2 regions of the Streptosporangium sp. NPDC001681 genome follow, and region 2 is predicted to be linked to the other one. Evidence: riboswitches for the same ligand, from Rfam matches in the RefSeq annotation. Region 2 holds a riboswitch; the other holds the start of a gene.
What was found. Region 2 has a riboswitch for glycine ahead of gcvT (glycine cleavage system aminomethyltransferase GcvT). Riboswitches for the same ligand answer to the same signal wherever they lie in the genome.
Positions count from the first base shown of each region.

Region 1: linked by a shared signal. The riboswitch ahead of gcvP (aminomethyl-transferring glycine dehydrogenase) and the one ahead of gcvT (glycine cleavage system aminomethyltransferase GcvT) in region 2 are both predicted to bind glycine.

Region 1 covers NZ_JBEOZN010000069.1:29,963-35,707, forward strand. Annotated here, with positions in the region: gene ABT130_RS27965 (bifunctional nuclease family protein) at 1-279, shown strand, start outside; gene ABT130_RS27970 (MerR family transcriptional regulator) at 424-1,044, shown strand; glycine riboswitch at 1,060-1,152, shown strand; gene gcvP (aminomethyl-transferring glycine dehydrogenase) at 1,323-4,178, shown strand; gene ABT130_RS27980 (tetratricopeptide repeat protein) at 4,294-5,076, shown strand; gene ABT130_RS27985 (hypothetical protein) at 5,194-5,514, opposite strand; gene ABT130_RS27990 (alpha/beta hydrolase family protein) at 5,645-5,745, shown strand, end outside.
Region 2 covers NZ_JBEOZN010000081.1:27,266-33,010, forward strand. Annotated here, with positions in the region: gene ABT130_RS30670 (hypothetical protein) at 1-460, opposite strand, end outside; gene ABT130_RS30675 (L-serine ammonia-lyase) at 598-1,974, opposite strand; gene gcvH (glycine cleavage system protein GcvH) at 2,045-2,434, opposite strand; gene gcvT (glycine cleavage system aminomethyltransferase GcvT) at 2,431-3,522, opposite strand; glycine riboswitch at 3,563-3,647, opposite strand; glycine riboswitch at 3,650-3,748, opposite strand; gene ABT130_RS30690 (PadR family transcriptional regulator) at 3,819-4,406, opposite strand; gene ABT130_RS30695 (ABC transporter ATP-binding protein) at 4,472-5,182, shown strand; gene ABT130_RS30700 (FtsX-like permease family protein) at 5,179-5,745, shown strand, end outside.

The DNA.
Region 1 (5,745 bases), on a different contig from region 2:
CTCGAAGGGCTCGGAGTCAGGTTGAACACTGTCAACATCGTCGCTTTACGCGACGGCATCTTCTTCGCGGATCTCGTGTTCTCCAACGGGGTCGAGGTGAGCGCGCGTCCTTCCGACTCGATCGCCTTGGCACTTCGCACCGGTGCACGTATCTTCGCGAGTGAGGATGTGGTACGGGAGGCAGGGGTGATCATCCCTGACGACCAGGAGGACGAGGTGGAGAAGTTCAGGGAGTTCCTTGACACGATCACGCCCGAGGACTTCGGCCGCGCGGGGTAGGAATTTCGGTGCATTTACGCTTCACGACGCGCCGGGTGGGGTCGTTGACTGGACTTGGCCCCAGTCCTACGGTGCAAGTGAAACCTGCGGTCGTGCGTAAACCCCCAGATCAGGCCGTGGGATGAGAGAAAGCCGGAGGTCCGCGTGGCGGTCAGCAGCGGCGAGGGTAGAAACGCCGACCAGGATGACCCGGAACGGCGCCAGTCGGCACGTCAGCGCGCGGGTGAAGAGGGTCTGCTGTTCGACGGGCAACCGGTGAAAGTGCCCGCCGACATCGGCTACAGGGGGCCGACGGCCTGTTCGGCGGCAGGAATCACCTACCGGCAACTCGACTACTGGGCACGCACCGGCCTGGTCGAGCCCACCGTGAGAGCCGCCCACGGCTCCGGCTCCCAGCGGCTGTACGGCTTCCGTGACATTCTGGTCCTCAAGGTTGTCAAGCGCCTTCTCGACACCGGTGTCTCCCTCCAGCAGATCCGCATCGCCGTGCAGCACCTGCGGGAGCGGGGCGTCAACGACCTGGCCCAGATCACTCTGATGAGCGACGGGGTGAGCGTCTACGAGTGCACCTCGCCGGACGAGGTCATCGACCTGCTCCAGGGGGGCCAGGGAGTCTTCGGTATCGCGCTGGGACGGGTGTGGCAGGAGGTGGAGGGCTCTCTCGCGGATCTTCCCGGCGAACGCGCGGAGTCGGGCGGGGGCCCTTTAGGCGATCATCAGGCCGATGAGTTGGCCCGTCGTCGCAGAGCACGACGAACCGGGTAAACTCGGACTCGCCATTGACCCTGTGCGGGAGAGACCCCGACCGCGATCGGGGCGCCGAAGGAGCAACCTCCCCGGAATCTCTCAGGCACCCTGTACCGCACGGACGAGGCAACTCTGGAAAGCAGACGTGCCCGCCAGGTGCGTCTCACCGACGGTGCAAGCCTCCCGGCAAGGGCAGGTGAAGCTCTCAGGTAGCGACCACGTCGTGATGACAGAGGGGGAGAACCGGCATATGCCCGCGCCCAGCACCGGTCTCCACCCCGCCCGAGAGGCTTCTCATGACCGATCTGTCATCGCTCAGCGAACTCGCCCCTCCGCCGTTCGCGACCCGTCACATCGGGCCCGACGACGCCGACCAGACCCGCATGCTGGAGGCGGTCGGGTTCGCCTCCGTCGCCGACCTGGTCGCGGTGGCCGTGCCCGAGGCGATCCGCTCCTTCGCCCGGCTGGGTCTGCCCCCGGCGGCAGGGGAGTCCGAGGCCCTCGCCGAGCTGCGGGTCCTCGCCGGGCGTAACACCGTGCTCACCTCGATGATCGGCCTGGGCTACCACGACACGATCACCCCGGGTGTCATCCGCCGCAACCTCCTGGAGAACCCGGGCTGGTACACCGCGTACACGCCCTACCAGCCGGAGATCTCCCAGGGCCGGCTGGAGGCCCTGATCAACTTCCAGACCGTCGTCTCCGACCTGACCGCCCTCGACGTCGCGGGGGCCTCCCTGCTGGACGAGGCCACCGCCGCGGCCGAGGCGATGACCCTGGCCCGCCGCGCGGGCCGCACCTCGTCGAAGGTGTTCGTGGTCGACGCCGACGCGCTGCCGCAGACCAAGGCGGTGTTGCGCACCCGTGCCGAGCCGCTCGGCATCGAGCTGGTCGAGAGCGACTTCACCGGAGGGCTCCCCGACTGCTTCGGCGTGCTCGTGCAGTACCCCGGCGCCAGCGGCAGGATTCGCGACTTCCGCGCCATCGCCGACGCCGCCCACGCGTGCGGTGCCCAGGTGGTCGCCGCCGCCGACCTGCTCGCCCTCACCCTCCTGGCCGCGCCGGGCGAGCTCGGCGCCGACATCGCGGTCGGCTCCTCGCAGCGCTTCGGCGTCCCCCTCGGCTTCGGCGGTCCGCACGCCGCCTACATGGCGGTCCGTGACGGCCTCCAGCGCCAGCTGCCCGGCCGCCTGGTCGGCGTCTCCCAGGATGTCGAGGGACGTCCCGCCTACCGGCTCGCGCTCCAGACCCGCGAGCAGCACATCCGCCGGGAGAAGGCCACCAGCAACATCTGCACCGCGCAGGTGCTGCTCGCCGTGATCGCCGGCATGTACGCCGTCTACCACGGCCCCGAGGGCCTGCGCAGGATCGGCCGCCGCATCCACCGGCACGCCGTCGTGCTCGCCGAGGGGCTGCGCCAGGGCGGCGTCGAGGTGGTCCACGACACCTTCTTCGACACCGTGCTCGCCCGCGTGCCCGGGCGTGCCGCCGGAGTCGTCGCCGCGGCCCGGGAGAACGGCGTCAACCTGCGCCTGGTCGACGCCGACCATGTGGGCGTCACCTGCGACGAGAGGACCGAGGTTCTCCATCTGGAGCAGGTCCTGGCCGCCTTCGAGGTCAGCGGCACCGTGCTGGCCGACCTGGACGCCGCCGCGCACGACGCGCTGCCCGGCGCGCTGGCGCGGGTCGGCGACTACCTCACCCACCCGGTCTTCCACAGCCACCGCTCCGAGACGGCCATGCTGCGCTACCTGCGCAGGCTCCAGGACAAGGACGTCGCGCTGGACCGGTCGATGATCCCGCTGGGCTCCTGCACCATGAAGCTCAACGCGACCACCGAGATGGAGCCGATCACCTGGCCGGAGTTCGCCGGGCTGCACCCGTACGCGCCGGAGGACCAGGCGGCGGGCTACGCCGAGCTGATCGGGGAGCTGGAGCGCTGGCTGGCCGAGGTCACCGGTTATGACGCCGTGTCGATCCAGCCGAACGCCGGCTCCCAGGGCGAGTTCGCCGGCCTCCTGGCGATCCGCGCCTACCACACGGCGCGTGGCGAGTCGGATCGTGACGTCTGCCTGATCCCCTCGTCCGCGCACGGTACCAACGCCGCCAGCGCCGTGATGGCCGGCATGCGCGTCGCCGTGGTCGCCTGCGACGACAACGGCAACGTGGACCTCGACGACCTCGTCGCGAAGATCGAAAAGCACCGCGACCGGCTTGCCGCGATCATGGTGACCTACCCGTCCACGCACGGCGTGTACGAGGAGACGATCGTCGATGTCTGCGAGCTGGTGCACGAGGCCGGCGGGCAGGTCTACGTCGACGGTGCCAACCTCAACGCGCTGGTCGGCCTGGCCAGGCCGGGCGAGTTCGGGGCGGACGTCTCCCACCTCAACCTGCACAAGACCTTCTGCATCCCGCACGGTGGCGGCGGCCCCGGTGTCGGCCCGGTCGCGGTCCGCGCCCACCTGGCCGACTACCTGCCCGGTCACCCGCTGCGCGGCGGCTCGGCGGTCGGCCCGGTCTCGGCCGCCCCGTACGGCTCCGCGGGCATCCTGCCCATCTCCTGGGCCTACATCCGGATGATGGGTGCCGACGGGCTGAAGGCGGCCACCGAGCAGGCCATCCTGTCGGCCAACTACCTGGCCCGCAGGCTCGATCCCCACTACCCGGTTCTCTACACCGGCCGCGGCGGCCTCGTCGCCCACGAGTGCATCATCGATCTGCGCCAGATCACCAAGGAGACCGGGGTGACGGTCGACGACGTGGCCAAGCGCCTCGTCGACTACGGTTTCCACGCGCCGACCATGTCCTTCCCGGTGGCCGGCACGCTGATGATCGAGCCGACCGAGAGCGAGGACCTGGCCGAGCTCGACCGGTTCTGCGAGGCCATGATCGCGATTCGCGGTGAGATCGAGAAGGTCGCCTCCGGCGCCTACGACAGGGTCGACAACCCGCTGCGCAACGCCCCGCACACGGCCGGCAGCCTCGTCGCCGACGAGTGGGAGCACCCTTACACCCGCACCGAGGCGGCCTACCCGCTGCCCTCGCTGCGCGAGGGCAAGTACTGGTCGCCGGTCCGCCGCATCGACCAGGCCTACGGAGACCGCAACCTGGTGTGCTCCTGCCCTCCCCTGGAGGCGTACGAAGACTGATCCTCACCGCGGCCCGCGTCTCGCGAGAACCACGTATCCGTAGGGAATGCGGGAGGACGGACGGCGCCCCGAGTCGTTAGGCTCGGGGCGTCTCCGTATCCGGGAAGGACCCTGCATGCCTGAGGTGGACACCCGTCCCTTGGACACCGCGCGAAGACTGGCCGAGTCCGGCGACCTCGACGGCGCCGCCGTGATCTTCGCGGAGCTGGCCGCCGACCCCGGCGAGCCCGATCGGGCACAGGCGGCGGTGGGCCTCGCCGTGGTGCTCCAGGAGCGCGGAGACGTGCCGGGCTCCCGCGCGGCCGCGCGCACCGCACTGGCGACGGGGCACCCGGAGTTCGCCGCCCAGGCCGCCTGCCTGCTCGCGGGGAGCTTCGAAAGGGAGGGGATGGCCGACCAGGCCCGCGCCGCCTGGCAGGCCGCGCTGGGCGTCGGCCACCCCGCCTACGTCCCGTCGGCGCACATGGCCCTCGCCAGGCTCGCCACGGACGCGGAGGAGGCCGAACGGTCGCTGCGTGACGCACTGGCCACCGGCGACCCGGAGGTCGCCCCTCGGGCCGCTCAGCGGCTGGCGGAGACGCTCATCGAGGAGGGGGAACCGGGGGAGGCCGCCCAGGTGCTGCTGGAGGCGCTCTCGGTGCCGGACGCGGCCGAGGTGCCGAGGCTGCGGGTGATGCTCGGCATCGCCCACCTGGAGCTGGCGTGCGCCGAGTTCTCCGGTGCGATCGAGGAGGGCGGCGACGTCGAGACCGGCGCGCTGGCCATCGAGCTCCTGGCCCGCACGCTCCCGCTCAGAGGACGCGGCGAGGACGCCGAGCGCGTTTGGCGCTACGGCCTCGACAGCGCCGACGCCGACCTCGCCGGTGAGGTCCGCCTCCGCCGGGGCCGCGACGTCTGAACCCCTGGGACGTCCATGCCAGGGCTTCGGGGGCGGTGTCCGGTGTGACCGGAGCGCACCCGGCGGGACGCCGGTCGCTCCGGGAACCCGCGCCGCTCCTTCCGGGGCCCGGAACGGTCAGTCGCGCTCCCGCCGGCGGCTCAGGGCGTGGGCGACGTTGATCGCGATGATGCCGCCCCAGGCCAGCAGCAACCCGGCGCTGCCCGCCTCGGACGCCGCGATGGCGGTCAGCGGGATGCCCATGCCCATCGAGCCGAGCGCGATCGGGATCGAGGAGTTCCCGGCCTTGCGCGGCGGTGTCCCGCCTACCCCGGCGGCGTGCATCTCGGCCCGCACCCGCTGGGTGATGGTCGCGTCCAGGCGCGACACGAACGACTCGATGAGGGCGGTCTCGTACTCCGGCCCGAGATCACGGCGGGCCTCGAGAGTGGCCCGCATGTCCTGGCGGATATCTTGGTAGTCCTGCACCCTTCGATTGTTCTCCTTCACCGGCCGTCAGGCATCAGTCGTTAGGACGAGATCCGTGTCCCCCTCCGAGCCCGTGTCCCTCCCGGAGACCGTGCCGTCACTGGAGATCGCGACCCCGCACGGCCCGGCGCTGGTGGAGATCGACGAGGTGGCCTCCCCGCGCTTCCTGCTGGTGCTCACCCACGGCTCGGCCGGGGGAGT
Region 2 (5,745 bases):
GGGTGACCGCCAGCACCGCCAGGAACTGGAAGAGCAGGTCCGCCATGACGAGGTGTTCGAGCTGGATCTGGTGGGCGTCCAGCAGCACCGGCAGCGCGGCGAGCGTCGCGCCCCATCCCGGCAGGCGGCCCAGCCTGCGCAGCAGCAGGTAGACGCAGAGCGCCACGGCCAGCCCGAGCAGGTGCTGGACGACGACCACGGCCTGGACGCTGGCCAGCGGCTTGAGGATCCACAGGAACAGCGAGTAGCCCGCGGGACGGGACTCCAGGGGGCGAGGGTCGAGCCCGGCGTTCAGGTAGACGAAGGAGTCGGCCCAGAACCACAGGGCGGGCCGGTAGCCGAGCACGGCCAGGGCGCGCAGGCAGCCGCCGGCCAGCAGGGCGGCGATGAAGAGCCAGTGTGCCCCGAAGAAACGGAGCACCCGCGAGGTACGGTTCGCCGGGTGCGTTCCCGTTGCCACCACGACCTCCCGAGTCCCGCGGACATGGCCACCCAGCATAGGCGCGGGACGGGAGGGGCCTATACGTGATGCGAAATTTGGTGGCGATCGAGTTCTATGCGGTGTTCCTCATCTGAAGCGCGGTTCCGGGGAGGCGTTCAGCACTCGATGACGTTCACCGCGAGCCCGCCGCGGCTGGTCTCCTTGTACTTGTCGAGCATGTCGCGGCCGGTGTCGCGCATCGTCTTGATGGCCTTGTCCAGCGAGACGAAGTGGCGGCCGTCGCCGCGCAGCGCGATCCTGGCCGCGGCGATGGCCTTGATCGAGGCGACGGCGTTGCGCTCGATGCACGGGATCTGCACCAGGCCGCCGATCGGGTCGCAGGTCAGCCCCAGGTTGTGCTCGATGCCGATCTCGGCGGCGTTCTCGACCTGCTCGGGGGTGCCGCCCATCACCTCGGTGAGCCCGGCGGCGGCCATCGAGCAGGCGGAGCCGACCTCACCCTGGCAGCCCACCTCGGCCCCGGAGATGGAGGCGTTCTCCTTGAACAGCACGCCGATCGCCCCCGCGGTCAGCAGGAAGCGGATCACCCCCTCGTCATCGGATTCGCGGACGAAGCGGTCGTAGTAGGTGAGCACGGCGGGGATGATGCCCGCGGCGCCGTTGGTGGGCGCGGTGACGATCCGGCCGCCGGCGGCGTTCTCCTCGTTGACCGCGAGGGCGAACAGCGAGACCCAGTCCATCGTCTGCAGCGAGTCCTTCTCTCCCGGCTCGCTCCGCAGCTGCCGGTGGAGCTGGTGGGCGCGGCGGCGGACCTTCAGGCCGCCGGGCAGCACGCCCTCCTTGCCGATGCCCCGCCGCACGCACTCGCTCATGACCTGCCACAGGACGAGCAGCTGGGCGCGGATCTCGGCCTCGGTGCGGCCGAACGCCCGCTCGTTCTCCAGCATCAGCCCGGAGATCGACAGCCCGGTCTCCGCGCACTGGGCGAGCAGCTCCGCGGCCGTGGTGAAGGGGTGCGGCAGGACCGTGTCGTCGGGTTTGATCCGGTCGGCGCCGGTGGCGTTCTCGTCGACGACGAAGCCGCCGCCCACCGAGTAGTAGACCTTCTCGCGCAGCGTCTCGCCGGACTCCGACAGGGCGGTGAAGCGCATGCCGTTGGGGTGGTGGGGGAGCGAGATCTTGCGTTCGAAGACGAGGTCCTCGCCGATGACGAAGGGGATCTCGTGGGAGCCGTACAGGCGGACGGTGCCCGAGGCGCGCATGGCGGCCAGCCGCTCGTCGACCGTGTCGACGTCGACCAGCTCGGGTTTCTCGCCCGACAGGCCGAGCAGCACCGCCTTGTCGCTGCCGTGGCCCTTGCCGGTCAGCCCGAGCGAGCCGTACAGGATGGCGCTCACCCGCGCGGTCTTCTCCAGCAGCCCGTCCCGGTGCAGGCCCCGGGCGAACTTGTGGGCGGCGGCCATCGGGCCGCCGGTGTGCGAGCTGGACGGGCCGATTCCGATCTTGAAGAGATCGAAGACACTGATCGTCATCTGAATCCTTCCAGCGTGGACGGTCACGCGCGCCCGGGGACGCGCGTGACCGCGACGCGAGGCGTCGAACTTATGACTCACCCGAGGTGAGCGCGGTGTACTCCTCCGGCGACAGCAGGTCGTCGGCGGAGCCCTCAAGACGTACCCGGAACAGCCAGCCGTCGCCGTAGGAGTCGCTGTTGACCAGCGAGGGGTCGTCCACGACCGCCTGGTTGACCTCCACGACCTCGCCGGTGACCGGTGCGAAGATGTCACTCACCGACTTGGTCGACTCGACCTCGCCGACGGCGTCACCGGTGGCGATCGACGCGCCGACCTCGGGTACCTGCACGTAGACCACGTCGCCCAGCGCCTCGGCGGCGTAGGCGGTGATGCCCACGGTGAGGGTCAGGCCGTCGTCGACGCCGCCGATCCACTCGTGTTCCTTGGTGTAGTGCAGGTCCTCGGGAATGCTGCTCATTTTTTCCTCCTGTAGAAAGGCAGTTCGACGACCTCGACCGGCTCGCGGCTGCCCCGGATGTCGACGGCCAGCCCCGACGACAGGCCGCTGTCCACGTAGGCCATGGCGATGGGCCTGCCCAGTGTCTGGGAGGGCGCCCCGCTGGTGACCTCCCCGGCGACCGTGCCGTCATCGGCGACCACCACCGGATACCCGTGCCGGGGCACCCTGCGGCCGCTCGCGACCAGGCCGACCAGACGACGGGCCGGCGGGACGTCCCTGAGCGGTTCGAGGGCGGCCCGGCCGACGAAGTCGCCCGGCTTGTCAAACCTCACCACACGGCCGAGCCCGGCGTCGAACGGAGTGAGGTCCGCGGAGAGTTCGTTGCCGTAGAGCGGCATGCCCGCCTCCAGGCGGAGGGTGTCGCGCGCGGACAGGCCGGCGGGGACCAGCCCGTGCGGCGCGCCCGCCTCGGTGAGGGCGGTCCAGAGGGATTCCGCCGCCGAGGCCGCGACGAACAGCTCGAAGCCGTCCTCGCCGGTGTATCCGGTGCGGGCGACGAGGACCTCGTGTCCGGCCACCACTGCGGGCAGGCCCGCGTAGTACCCGAGCCCGTCCAGGTCGGCGTCGGTGAGAGTGCTCAGGATCTCCACCGAGCGCGGCCCCTGGACGGCGACCAGCGCGTACTCCTCGGAGCGGTCCCGCACCGCGGCGTCGAAGTCCTTGGCGCGCTCGGTCAGCTCGGCGGCCACCCGGGGGTAGTTGGAGGCGTTGGCGACGACCATGAACTCTTCGGGGGCCAGCCGGTAGACGATCAGGTCGTCCAGCACGCCGCCCCCGGCGTCGACGATCATCGTGTAGCGGGCGCGGCCGGGCGCCAACGCGGAGAGGTGGCCGACCAGCGCGTAGTCGAGTGCCTCGGCGGCCTGCGGGCCGGTCACGAAGATCTCACCCATGTGGGAGAGGTCGAACAGGCCGGCCGCCTGGCGGACCGCGTTGTGCTCGGCGGACTCGCTGCCGTAGCGGAGCGGCATCAGCCAGCCCGCGAAGTCGGTCAGCGTCGCGCCGAGGGACTCGTGCACGCCGCACAGCGGCGTAGGTCGGGACATGTTCGCACCTCAGACAAGGGACAGATGAGATCATCCTCCCCCTCTGTCATTGGTGCCTGAGAGTTTCATCCGGGTTTTACCGGACTTTCACCTTCGGCGAGGTCGTGGGACCTGCTTTCCAGAGGCACCTACCCGCACGGTCCTTTGCCTTGAGAGGTTCGCGGGGAGGGCTTGCTCCTTCAGGGGTCCTGGCCTGGATGTCAGGACACTCTCCCGCGCGGGGTTCATCGGTGTCGCAGGCCAGCCTAACCGCCCGCACCGGCCGAGCGAAATCCCCTCGCGCCTGCCGGCCGGGATCAGGCCCCCTCGCCCAGTGCCCGGAGATCATCGCCCTCGGGCCTTACGGTGTGCACGTCCGCGCCGGCGGTGGCCATCGCCGCCAGGCGCTCCTCGGCGCCGTCGACGATCTGCAGGTCGGCTCTGCTGTGCGCGATGGCCGCGTCGATGAGCAGGGACACCAGAGGGTCGTCCTGTTCGCGGCGCAGGCGTGTCAGCGCCGCCAGGTCCGAGAGGTAGGCCTGGCGCTGAGCGGACACGAACGAGCCGAGCGCGTCCGTGCCCAGCCGGGTGGCCGCGAGCAGCTTGAGGAACAGTTCGTCCCGGAACCCCGACGAGCGGACCCAGGGAGCGCCCGCCCACTCCCGCAGCTCACCGGCGCCGCTCTCGGTCAGCCGGTACAGCGTCTTGTCCGGGCGGTCGCTCTGGGTCACGTGGCTGCGGGTCACGTGGCCGTCCCTGACCAGCCGGTCCAGGATCTGGTACAGGTGCCCGATGTTGAGGCCGCCCCACTGGGGGCCGACCGCCGCCTCGAACCGGGCCTTGAGTTCGTAGCCGTGGCTGGGCCCGTCGGCCAGCAGGGTGAGCACGGCATGGCTAAGTGGCATGATTCCTACATTGTCACAAGATAGGAACTTCACGGACCCTCGTACATTGTGACAATGTATCGGTCATGAGCGTTGAAGTCAGCCTGCGAGGCGTCAGCCGCATCCACGGCTCCACCAGGGCACTCGACGAGGTCGGCCTGGAGGTCGAGGCAGGTCAGGCGGTCGCGTTCACCGGGCCCTCGGGAGCGGGCAAGTCCACGCTCCTCCATCTTGTCGGTGCGATGGATCTCCCCGACGGGGGCGAGATCCACGTCGGAGGGAAGCGCGTCGACGATCTCGGGCGCCGGGGTCTCGACCGGCACCGGCGCGCGGTGGGCTTCGTCTTCCAGCGCTTCCACCTGCTCCCGGCGCTGAGCCTGCTGGACAACGTGCTCGCCCCCGTGCTGCCGCGCAGGGTGGGCTTCGACCGTCGGGCCCGCGCCAGGGAACTGCTGGCCGCGGTCGGGCTGGCCGACCGGGAACGGGCGCTGCCCGGCGAGCTCTCCGGCGGGCAGCAGCAGCGGGTGGCGATCGCCCGGGCGCTGATCGCCCATCCGCCTCTGCTCCTGGCGGACGAGCCCACCGGCAACCTCGACAGCGTCACCGGCCAGGAGATCGTGGACCTGCTGTTCTCCCTGCGGGAGGAGTACGGCATGACCATGCTGGTCGCCACCCACAACCCCGAGGTGGCGGCGGCGTGCGATCGGGTGGTTCGGATGCGTGACGGCCGGATCACCGGCGACGACCGGGTGACGCCCGCCCAGGACGTGCTCGGCCGGATCGGGCGGCTCGGATGACCCGCCTGGTCTGGGCCCAGCTTCGCCACCGGCTCGTCCGGGCACTGGTGCTCCTGCTCGGCATCGTGGTCGCGGCCACCGGGTTCACCGTGCTGACCGGCACCGCCGAGACCCAGCGTCTGGAGATCATCGGCACCGTCGGGGAGAACTTCCGGGCGCAGTACGACATCCTGGTCCGCCCGGAGAACTCGGCCACCGCCATCGAGCGGTCGCAGGGGCTGGTCCGCGCCAACTACCTGTCGGGCATCTTCGGGGGGATCACCTTCGACCAGTACGAGCGGATCAAGCGGGTCAACGGCGTCGAGGTCGCCGCCCCGATCGGCATGATCGGTCATGTCGTGCACACGGCAGGTGTCAGGGTCGACGTGACGGACCTGCTGCACGAGGGCGACCGCACGATGCTGCGCGTGGAGCGCACCAGGGTCACCGACCGGGGCCTCACCCGGATCCCGTTCCTGCAGCCCCAATACGAGTACGTCACCCGCCGCCCCGTCACGCTCGACTTCACAGAGGTCGCGGACGGGGGCGAGTTCGTCGAGGCGGCCGAGGAGGAACTGCCCGGC